One region of the Kitasatospora cinereorecta genome, then DNA from elsewhere that is predicted to be linked to it. Evidence: riboswitches for the same ligand, from Rfam matches in the RefSeq annotation. Region 1 holds a riboswitch; the other holds the start of a gene.
What was found. A riboswitch is a leader RNA that binds a small molecule or an ion and turns the genes downstream of it on or off. The one in region 1 is predicted to bind cyclic di-AMP.

Region 1 (4,470 bases):
CCGCTCGGGCACCACGACCGAGGTGCTCGACCTGCTGACCCGGCTGCGCGGCACCGCCCGCACGGTGGCGGTGACGGCGGACCCGCGGACCGCGGTGATGACGGCCGCCGACGAGGCGGTCGTGCTGGACTTCGCCGACGAACGGTCCGTGGTGCAGACGCGGTTCGCCACGACCGCACTCACCCTGTTCCGTGCCCATCTCGGGCTGCACACCGACGACGTCGTACGGGACGCGGAGGCGGCGCTGGCCGGGCCGCTGCCCGAAGGGCTGCTGGAATGCTCCCAGTTCAGCTTCCTGGGCCAGGGCTGGACGGTCGGACTCGCCAACGAGGCGGCGCTCAAGATGAAGGAGGCGTCCCTGTCCTGGACGGAGTCGTATCCGGCGATGGAATACCGCCACGGTCCCATCAGCATCGCCGCGGCTGGGACGGCGACCTGGATGTTCGGCCCCGCGCCGGAGGGCCTGGCGGAGCAGGTGCGGGCGACCGGCGCCCGCTGGGTGGAAAGCGGCCTGGACCCGCTGGCCGACCTGGTCCGGGTCCAGCGGCTGGCGATCGCCCGCGCGGCGGCCCGCGGCCTCGACCCGGACCTTCCCCGTCACCTCACCCGATCGGTGGTGCTCGACGGAGCCACCGCGGGCTGAGTCACGGCACGGCCGGGCGGGTGCCGGGCGGTTCGCCCGCCCGGCACACCGCTCCACGGACCGTGTCGCGGTCAGTCCTCTTCGAAGTAGGCGTCCAGCGCGGCGTCGAGCTCCGCCGTCCACTCCTTGAGGCTGCTCCGGGCCTCCGCCTCGACCTCGGCGTTGAACCACCGGCGGCTCGACACGTGCACCGTGACGGTGAACCGACGCCCGAAGCGGGCGGTCTTGACCTCGACCGCGCCGATCTCGCTCCAGTCGAACTCCGCCTCCTGGTCGTCCAGCGTGAACCGGACGCCGTCCCGGTCCACCCGGATGGATCCGCGCCGGTCGCTGACCTCGAAGACGGGCCCGTCGGCCTCGTCACCGTCCTCGCGCGAGGCCGGGGCGGCGGGCTCCTGCCCGGCGTCCCGCGGCGCCTGCGCCGCCTCGGCACCGGCGGGCACACCGGACGTCTCGGGCTCTTCCGGCACCTCCGACGCCTTCTCCGCTCCACCCTCCGTCCGCGCGGGGGCAGGGGCCGTCAGGCCGGGGATGTACGCCGGGTCCGTGCCCGCGGCGAACTCGGGCTTCGTGTTGGAATCTATACGCTGCTCCACGGCGGGCAGTATGGTCGACGAACCTGTACGTGACCAGTCGCCCTACGGCCGGGCACCGCGGCACTGCGGCGGAATCCACCGGAACGCGGCGGCGTCGCGCCGGCCCCGGCCGGCGGACATGCCCGGCGCACGGCAGGCACCCGCACGAGCGGCCGACCGGAGTTCCCCGTCGCTCACGCCACGACGATCACGAGCAACTCCCCCGCCCCCAGGCATGGTTGCCCCCGTCGGCACGGGCGGGGAAGCCGCGGTGCGGGGCCGCGGCCCGGGGAACACCGACACCCCCGCACCCGCGGCAGGCTCGTGCCGCATGCCGACCGATCGCCGCCGCCGCGCCGGACACGAACGACGGGTGGTGCGGGTTCTTCCGAACCCGCACCACCCGTCGTCGGTGCTCCGCTGTCACACGGCGGAGCCTCAGTAGGCGCCGAACACGTTGTCGATCGAGCCGTACCGGTCGGCGGCGTAGTTGCACGCGGCCGTAATGTTGGCGACCGGGTCGTAGCTGTCCATCGACGTACCGGGCACGTGGTAGGCCTGGAAGGTCGGGTCGATCACCTGCAGCAGGCCCTTGGACGGGATGCCCGCGGCGGCGTTCGAGTCCCAGTTGTTGATGGCCATCGGGTTGCCCGAGGACTCACGCATGATGTTGCGGTGGATGCCGTCGTAGCTGCCCGGGATGCCGTGCTCGGCCATGACCGCCAGCGACTCCTTGATCCAGCCGTCGAGGTCGTTCGTGTACGCGGCGGGAGCGGCGGCCGGCGCCGCCGCGGGCGCGCCCTGCGCGCCCTGCGCGGCGAGCGCGGTGCCGGTGCGGTCCGAGCGGTCGGCACGGTCGGCACTCCGCTCGGCGGAGGCGGACGCCTTGGATTCGGCCTTGTCCGCCGTTCCGGCCTTGTCCGCCGACTTGCTCTCGGCCTTCGCACCGATCGTCAGCTTCAGACCGGCGTGAATGAGGTCGGGGTTTCCACCGACGGCCTTTCGGTTGTCGGCGTACAGCGCCTTCCAGCCGCCTTCGACGGAATGCTCACGCGCGATCTTGGAAAGAGAATCGCCAATGATCACGGAATAGGTGACGGGCGCGGACTTCTGCGCGGCAATCGCCTTGCCGGATACGGCAGTCGACGTGGTCACCTTTTCGACGGCGACCGGCTGCGCCGGTGCGGCGAAGGCTCCGGTCGCGCCGATCACGGGAAGGGCGAGAGCGGCTCCGCCCGTGCTCACGGCGATGATGCCGCGGGTCAGCGAACTGGTCCTGAAACGACGGTGCTTACCCTTTGCGGGCATGGTGAATTCCTCTCCGCCGCCTGCGAAGTGAGCTGTCGGGTTCGGGCTGGAGATGCCCGGCCGCATGTGCATGCGACTTCACCCCGAGCCGCTCCGGGTACCGGATCGGCACTTACCTGGGTCCCCCGCTCCTGCCGTACGAGATGTGGTCGGGTTCCCGGACGGCGGCAGGATTCGGCGTTCCATCCGGAGTGAGGGTGACCGTAGGCGAGGAATAGCGAAAGGAACAAGCCCCGAATTCGTGATCACAATTCACTTGCAAGATCGATCCATCGGAATTCATGTAATCAACCCCACACCCACGATGCCAACCTTCTTGGCGCGCAAGGGAACCGGTCGACATGTCGATGCGTCCGGGACCCGCGGCAGTGACTCTGGTCACGAGGTCCGAAAAGGGCGATTTGCGACCACCTGAAACCACTCGGGTCGCACGAAATGGCCTTTTATGAATTACGGGATGAATTACTGATAACTCACTAAATCGGGCATACGGCTCATTGGTACGTTTCAGGGCATATCAGCGGCAGCCGCGTGGAATCGATCAGCGCATGACCCACAGCGCACGCCCTCACCCCACGAACCCGCGGATCACCGTCCTGCCCGTCCAGCCCGGCGATCCGCCGTTCCGCATCATGGAGATCGACGGAGAGATGGCCGGCCGGGCGACCTCGATGACGGACGTGCTGTTCATCGCGCGGGCTGCCGGCATCAGGGTCCATGACCTCGACGACCCGGCGGCGGTCCGGTGGGTGGGCGGCGGCAAGCTCACCTGGAGGCCGCACTGAGCCCGGCGCACACCGCACGGGGCGTCGCCCTGCCTGCGCGCCTCCCCGACCGTGCGTCCACGCCGCGCCACCACACGAGCATCGTGGCGCCGTCGCCTCAGCCGGCCGGAAGTTCGCCGGTCCAGGGGTCGAGGCCCGCCCTGCGTCGGGCCCGCTGGACGACCCGGCTCACGAACGCGTGCGACTGACGCCCCCTCATCCCGTCCACGCTGAGGGGGACGGACTCGAAGCTGCCGGCCAGCAGCCTCCGGAGGAACTCGGCCATCCCGAAGCGGTACACCGCGAAGGTCGGCACGGTGTGCCGGCCGCAGACCACCACGGGCCAGCGGTCGGGGTCCTCGTCCGTCGTCAGCCAGCAGAGGATGTCCGCCTCGGTGGTCGTACCCCAGGCGAGCAGCGCACCGGGATCGAGCACCAGATCCGTCCCCGCAGGATCGGCCCAGACCTCGTCGGCCTCCACCCGCCACACCTCGCGGACGGCACCGGTCCCGTCGGCCATGGCATCGGCCGGGCGGCACCCGTCCGGTGCGTCCGCGGGCAGCGGCCGGTGCACGACGATCACGTCGTCGACCGACCCTTCCCCGTAGGCCCTCATGAAAGCCTTGTAGTCGGCGGGGAAACAGGCCCCCCACCGTGCTTCCGCGACGGCCCAGTCGACCTGCTCGTCGGTGCCGTACGTCGTCGGCAGCAAGCGCTCCAGTGCCTCGATGGGCCGGGGGATCACCGGCCGCCTCCCCGTACGCGCACACCTCGTAACGCGCATCCGTGCCCCGGATTCCGGCCGCTCACGCTCCGTCCCCACACCAGCGACTCCCCGCCTGTCCCGTGGAAGGACCTGTTCCTCCCTCAGGCCCAGCGACCGGCGGGCCGCGAACATCACACCGGCCGGCCCGGAACACCCCCGCGGGCGGGGTGGGGCCGTGCTGGTGTCCGGGAAGAGTCGCCGGCGCCGGGCCTGCTCGGTGGCGCCGGTGCGGGATTCCGGGCGCCGCGGCTGTGGTCAGTCCGCCGCGGAGGCTCCGACGACCAGGACGGATGGGGGCTGGTTCACGTGGCCTCGGCCTCGTCCAGGCCGATGGCGGCCGCGGGGCACACCTCGGCCGACTCGCGGACCGCGGTGTGCAGGCGGGCCGGTGGTGCGGCGTCGAGGAGGACGACG
Region 2 (4,470 bases), 250 kb from region 1:
TCGCCGCGCTCGACGAAGAGTCCATGGAGAACCAGCGCGACGTCGTGAAGAACGAGCGCCGCCAGCGGTACGACAACGTCCCGTACGGCACGGCGTTCGAGAAGCTCACCGCCCTCGCGTACCCGGAGGGCCACCCATACCATCACACGCCGATCGGCTCGATGGCCGACCTGGACGCTGCCACGCTGGAGGACGCGCAGGCGTTCTTCCGTACGTACTACGCGCCGAACAACGCGGTGCTCTCGGTGGTCGGGGACATCGACCCGGAGCAGACGCTCGCCTGGATCGAGAAGTACTTCGGCTCCATCCCCTCCCACGACGGCAAGCAGCCGCCGCGAGACGGGACGCTGCCCGGCACCATCGGCGAGCAGCTGCGCGAGGTGGTCCACGAGGAGGTCCCCGCGCGTGCCCTGATGGCCGCGTACCGGCTGCCGCACGACGGCACCCGGGAGTGTGACGCCGCGGACCTGGCGCTGACCGTGCTCGGCGGCGGCGAGTCGTCCCGGCTGCACAACCGCCTGGTCCGCCGGGACCGTACGGCGGTGGCCGCGGGATTCGGGCTGCTCAGGCTCTCCGGGGCGCCCTCGCTGGGATGGCTGGACGTCAAGACGTCCGGCGGCGTCGAGGTGCCGCAGATCGAGGCGGCCGTCGACGAGGAGCTCGCCCGGTTCGCCGCCGAGGGCCCCACGCCCGAGGAAATGGAGCGGGCGCAGGCCCAGTTGGAGCGGGAGTGGCTGGACCGGCTCGGCACGGTCGCGGGCCGCGCGGACGAACTGTGCCGGTACGCCGTCCTGTTCGGCGACCCGCAGCTCGCCCTGACCGCGGTGCAGCGGGTTCTCGACGTCACCGCCCAGGAGGTCCAGGCGGCCGCCCAGGCGCATCTGCGTCCCGACAACCGGGCCGTCCTTGTCTACGAGCCGGTCGAACCGGCCGACGAGACGGACGGCACCGACGCGCACGAGGGGGCCGACAAGTGACCGACGCCGCCGTGACTGGAGTAGCGATGGAGTACCACCCGCAGCCGACCGCAGGCGAGGCCAGGCCCTGGGCCTTCCCCGCACCCGAGCGCGGCGCCCTGCCCAACGGCCTGACCGTGCTGCGCTGCCACCGCCCCGGCCAGCAGGTCGTCGCCGTGGAGATCTTCCTGGACGCGCCCCTGGACGCCGAGCCCGAGGGCCTGGACGGCGTGGCCACGATCATGGCGCGGGCGCTGTCCGAGGGAACGGACAAGCGCTCCGCGGAGGAGTTCGCCGCCGAGCTGGAGCGCTGCGGCGCCACCCTGGACGCGTCCGCCGACCACCCCGGCGTCCGCGTCTCCCTGGAGGTCCCGGTATCCCGGCTGGCCAAGGCGCTCGGCCTGGTCGCCGAGGCGCTGCGGGCGCCCGCCTTCTCGGAGAGCGAGGTGGAGCGCCTGGTCGGCAACCGTCTCGACGAGATCCCGCACGAGCAGGCCAATCCGGCCCGCCGCGCAGCCAAGCAGCTCTCCAAGGAGCTCTTCCCGGCAACGGCGCGGATGTCGCGCCCGCGCCAGGGGACCGAGGAGACGGTGCGCCGGATCGACGCCGCGGCCGTGCGCGCCTTCTACGACGCGCATGTCCGCCCGTCCACCGCGACGGCCGTGATCGTCGGCGACCTCACCGGGGTCGACCTGGACGCACTGCTCGCCGACACCGTCGGAGACTGGTCGGGCAACGCCGCCGAGTCCCGCCCGGTACCGGCGATCACCGCGGACGACACCGGCCGTGTGGTCGTCGTCGACCGTCCCGGAGCCGTGCAGACCCAGCTGCTGATCGGCCGGATCGGCGCCGACCGGCACGACAGCGTGTGGCCCGCCCAGGTCCTCGGCACGTACTGCCTGGGCGGCACGCTCACCTCCAGGCTGGACCGCGTGCTGCGCGAGGAGAAGGGCTACACCTACGGGGTCCGTGCCTTCGGGCAGGTGCTGCGCTCGACCGCACCCGGATCCGCCTCCGGGGCGACCGGTGCCGCGATGCTCGCCATCAGCGGTTCCGTGGACACGGAGTCCACCGGGCCCGCGCTGGACGATCTGTGGAAGGTCCTGCGCACGCTGGCGGCCGAAGGGCTCACGGACGCCGAGCGCGAGACCGCGGTGCAGAACCTCGTGGGCGTGGCTCCGCTGAAGTTCGAGACGGCTGCCTCCGTCGCGGGCACCCTGGCCGACCAGGTCGAGCAGCACCTCCCGGACGACTACCAGGCCCAGCTGTACGCCCGCCTGGCCGAGACCGGCACGGTGGAGGCCACCGCCGCGGTGGTCAACGCCTTCCCGGTCGACCGTCTGGTCACCGTCCTCGTCGGGGACGCCGCGCAGATCGCGGAGCCTGTCAGGGCGCTGGGCATCGGAGAGGTGACGGTCGTCAACGGCTGACGTGCCCGGAGCGACGCGGACCCCGGCGAGTACGTTCTCGCCGGGGTCCTCCCATTTGTCCGTGTCAACCGCACATGCGGCTTTATGTCCTGTGGGATGTATGACAAAAGGCCTGATCCGTTTGGCGTCGGAAAGTCGTCCGGCCTAGCGTCGGCCCGGCTGTCCGTCAGACATATGCCGCGTCCGCGGCGCCGGGCAGCCATCGCCGAGTCCCCGTCAGGCGCGAGCCTGGGGAGCCGGGGACCCACGAAGTCCCTGGGGTGAATCGGACGCCTGCGCCCTCGCACGGGGCGAATGCGTCCGTAGGAGACCTTCCTGCTCCGAACCCGTCAGCTAACCCGGTAGGCGAGAAGGAAGGAAAGGATCAGTCCCTCCATGGCGTTCACCCGTGCCACCGGGAAGCACCGTGCCCCGAGCCGCCTGACGCGCAGGAGCGCCCAGGTCGCCGGCATCGCGGCTCTGGCCACCACCGGCGTCATCGGCGGTGTGTCCTCCCCGGCCCTCGCCGCGGACTCCGAGGCCCTCACCGCAGGCGGCACCGGCCTGACCCAGGCCGTCACGATCGACTCCACCCTCGCCGACCAGATCGCCGCCCAGGCGAAGGCACAGCAGCATCAGGCCGACCTCGCCGCCAAGGCCGAAGCGAAGGCGAAGGCGAAGGCCGAGGCGAAGCGCAGAGCGGAAGCCCGGGCCGAGGAAGCACGTGAGGCCGAGGCGCGCGCCGCCCGCGCAGCCGAGCGCGCCCGGCTGAACTCCTTCCACCTGCCGGTCGCCGGCTCCCAGGTGACCACCGGCTACAAGTCCGGCGGCGCCCTCTGGTCCTCCGGCAGCCACTCCGGCGTGGACTTCCGCGCCGCGTCCGGCAGTTCCGTCGTCGCGGTCGGCGCCGGCACGGTCGTCGAGGCGGGCTGGGGCGGGGCCTACGGCAACAACGTCGTGCTCCGGATGACGGACGGCACGTACACCCAGTACGGCCACCTCTCCTCGATCGGCGTCTCGGTCGGCCAGAGCGTCACCCCGGGCCAGCGGATAGGCCTCTCCGGCTCGACCGGCAACTCCACCGGACCGCACCTGCACTTCGAGGCGCGGACCACCCCGGAGTACGGCTCGGACATGGACCCCGTCGCCTACCTCCGCGCGCACGGAGTCCAGGTCTGACCTGTCGCGGGCTGTCCCGTCGACGAAGGCCCCGGCACCCTTGGGTTCAAGGGGTCCTCGCAACTCCCACAGATCGCGGGTGTTGCGAGGGCCGTTAGAACCCAAGACCCGCCGGGGCCTTCGTCGTGCCGCCGGGGAAGGTGCGCGACGAAGCTCCGCGGAAGTGCTTTCCGGGCAGAAGATATGCATGGATTCCGCTCCGGCATCGGAAATTCACGCTGATTGCAATAGAGTCACGGAACAGGCGTCGATCGGCCGCGTTTCGCGGGGATTAAGGCGGAGGTTCGGACATGCGCATTCCCGCGCATTCGGTATGCACGGCAATCCGTGACGACATCGTCTCCGGTGTCTTCGAGCGTGGCAGCCGCCTCACCGAAGAGGTGCTCGCGCGTCGCTACGGGGTCTCCCGTGTCCCGGTGCGCGAGGCACTGCGCACCCTGGAGTCCGAGGGGTTCGTCGTCACCCGTCGGCATGCGGGGGCATGCGTCGCGGAGCCCACGGAACAGGAGGCCGCCGACCTCCTGGAGATACGGATGCTCCTGGAGCCCCTCGGCGCCGCACGTGCTGCTCAACGCCGTACGGAGGCACACCTCAAGGTGCTCCGAGGCCTGGTCAGGCTGGGGCAGGAGCGGGTGCGCAGGGGTGAGGGGGAGGACCTGCGCTCCCTCGGCGGCTGGTTCCACGAGACGCTGGCCCAGGCTTCGGGCAGTCCCGCGCTGATCGCGCTGCTCACCCAGCTCCGGCACAAGATCGCCTGGATGTACGCGGTCGAGCAGCCGGCCCGCCCCGCCGACTCCTGGGCCGAGCACGGCGCCCTCGTGGACGCCGTGGCGCGCGGCGACGCGGAACGGGCCCGGGTGCTCGCCACCCAGCACGCCGAGCGCGCCACGGCCGCGCACCGGCTGCTGCGCCGCACGGACCGGCCG

Region 2: another riboswitch for cyclic di-AMP. It lies ahead of ACFPN0_RS25305 (M23 family metallopeptidase); the one in region 1 lies ahead of ACFPN0_RS26035 (transglycosylase SLT domain-containing protein).

What each region holds. Positions count from the first base shown of each region.
Region 1 covers NZ_JBHSJP010000001.1:5,738,950-5,743,419, reverse strand. The annotation lists gene ACFPN0_RS26050 (SIS domain-containing protein) at 1-643, shown strand, start outside; gene ACFPN0_RS26045 (hypothetical protein) at 715-1,239, opposite strand; gene ACFPN0_RS26040 (hypothetical protein) at 1,282-1,416, opposite strand; gene ACFPN0_RS26035 (transglycosylase SLT domain-containing protein) at 1,657-2,526, opposite strand; cyclic di-AMP (ydaO/yuaA leader) riboswitch at 2,529-2,716, opposite strand; gene ACFPN0_RS26030 (hypothetical protein) at 3,075-3,311, shown strand; gene ACFPN0_RS26025 (SMI1/KNR4 family protein) at 3,409-4,035, opposite strand; gene ACFPN0_RS26020 (ferredoxin) at 4,359-4,470, opposite strand, start outside.
Region 2 covers NZ_JBHSJP010000001.1:5,488,345-5,492,814, forward strand. The annotation lists gene ACFPN0_RS25295 (M16 family metallopeptidase) at 1-977, shown strand, start outside; gene ACFPN0_RS25300 (M16 family metallopeptidase) at 1,004-2,386, shown strand; cyclic di-AMP (ydaO/yuaA leader) riboswitch at 2,580-2,748, shown strand; gene ACFPN0_RS25305 (M23 family metallopeptidase) at 2,762-3,544, shown strand; gene ACFPN0_RS25310 (GntR family transcriptional regulator) at 3,835-4,470, shown strand, end outside.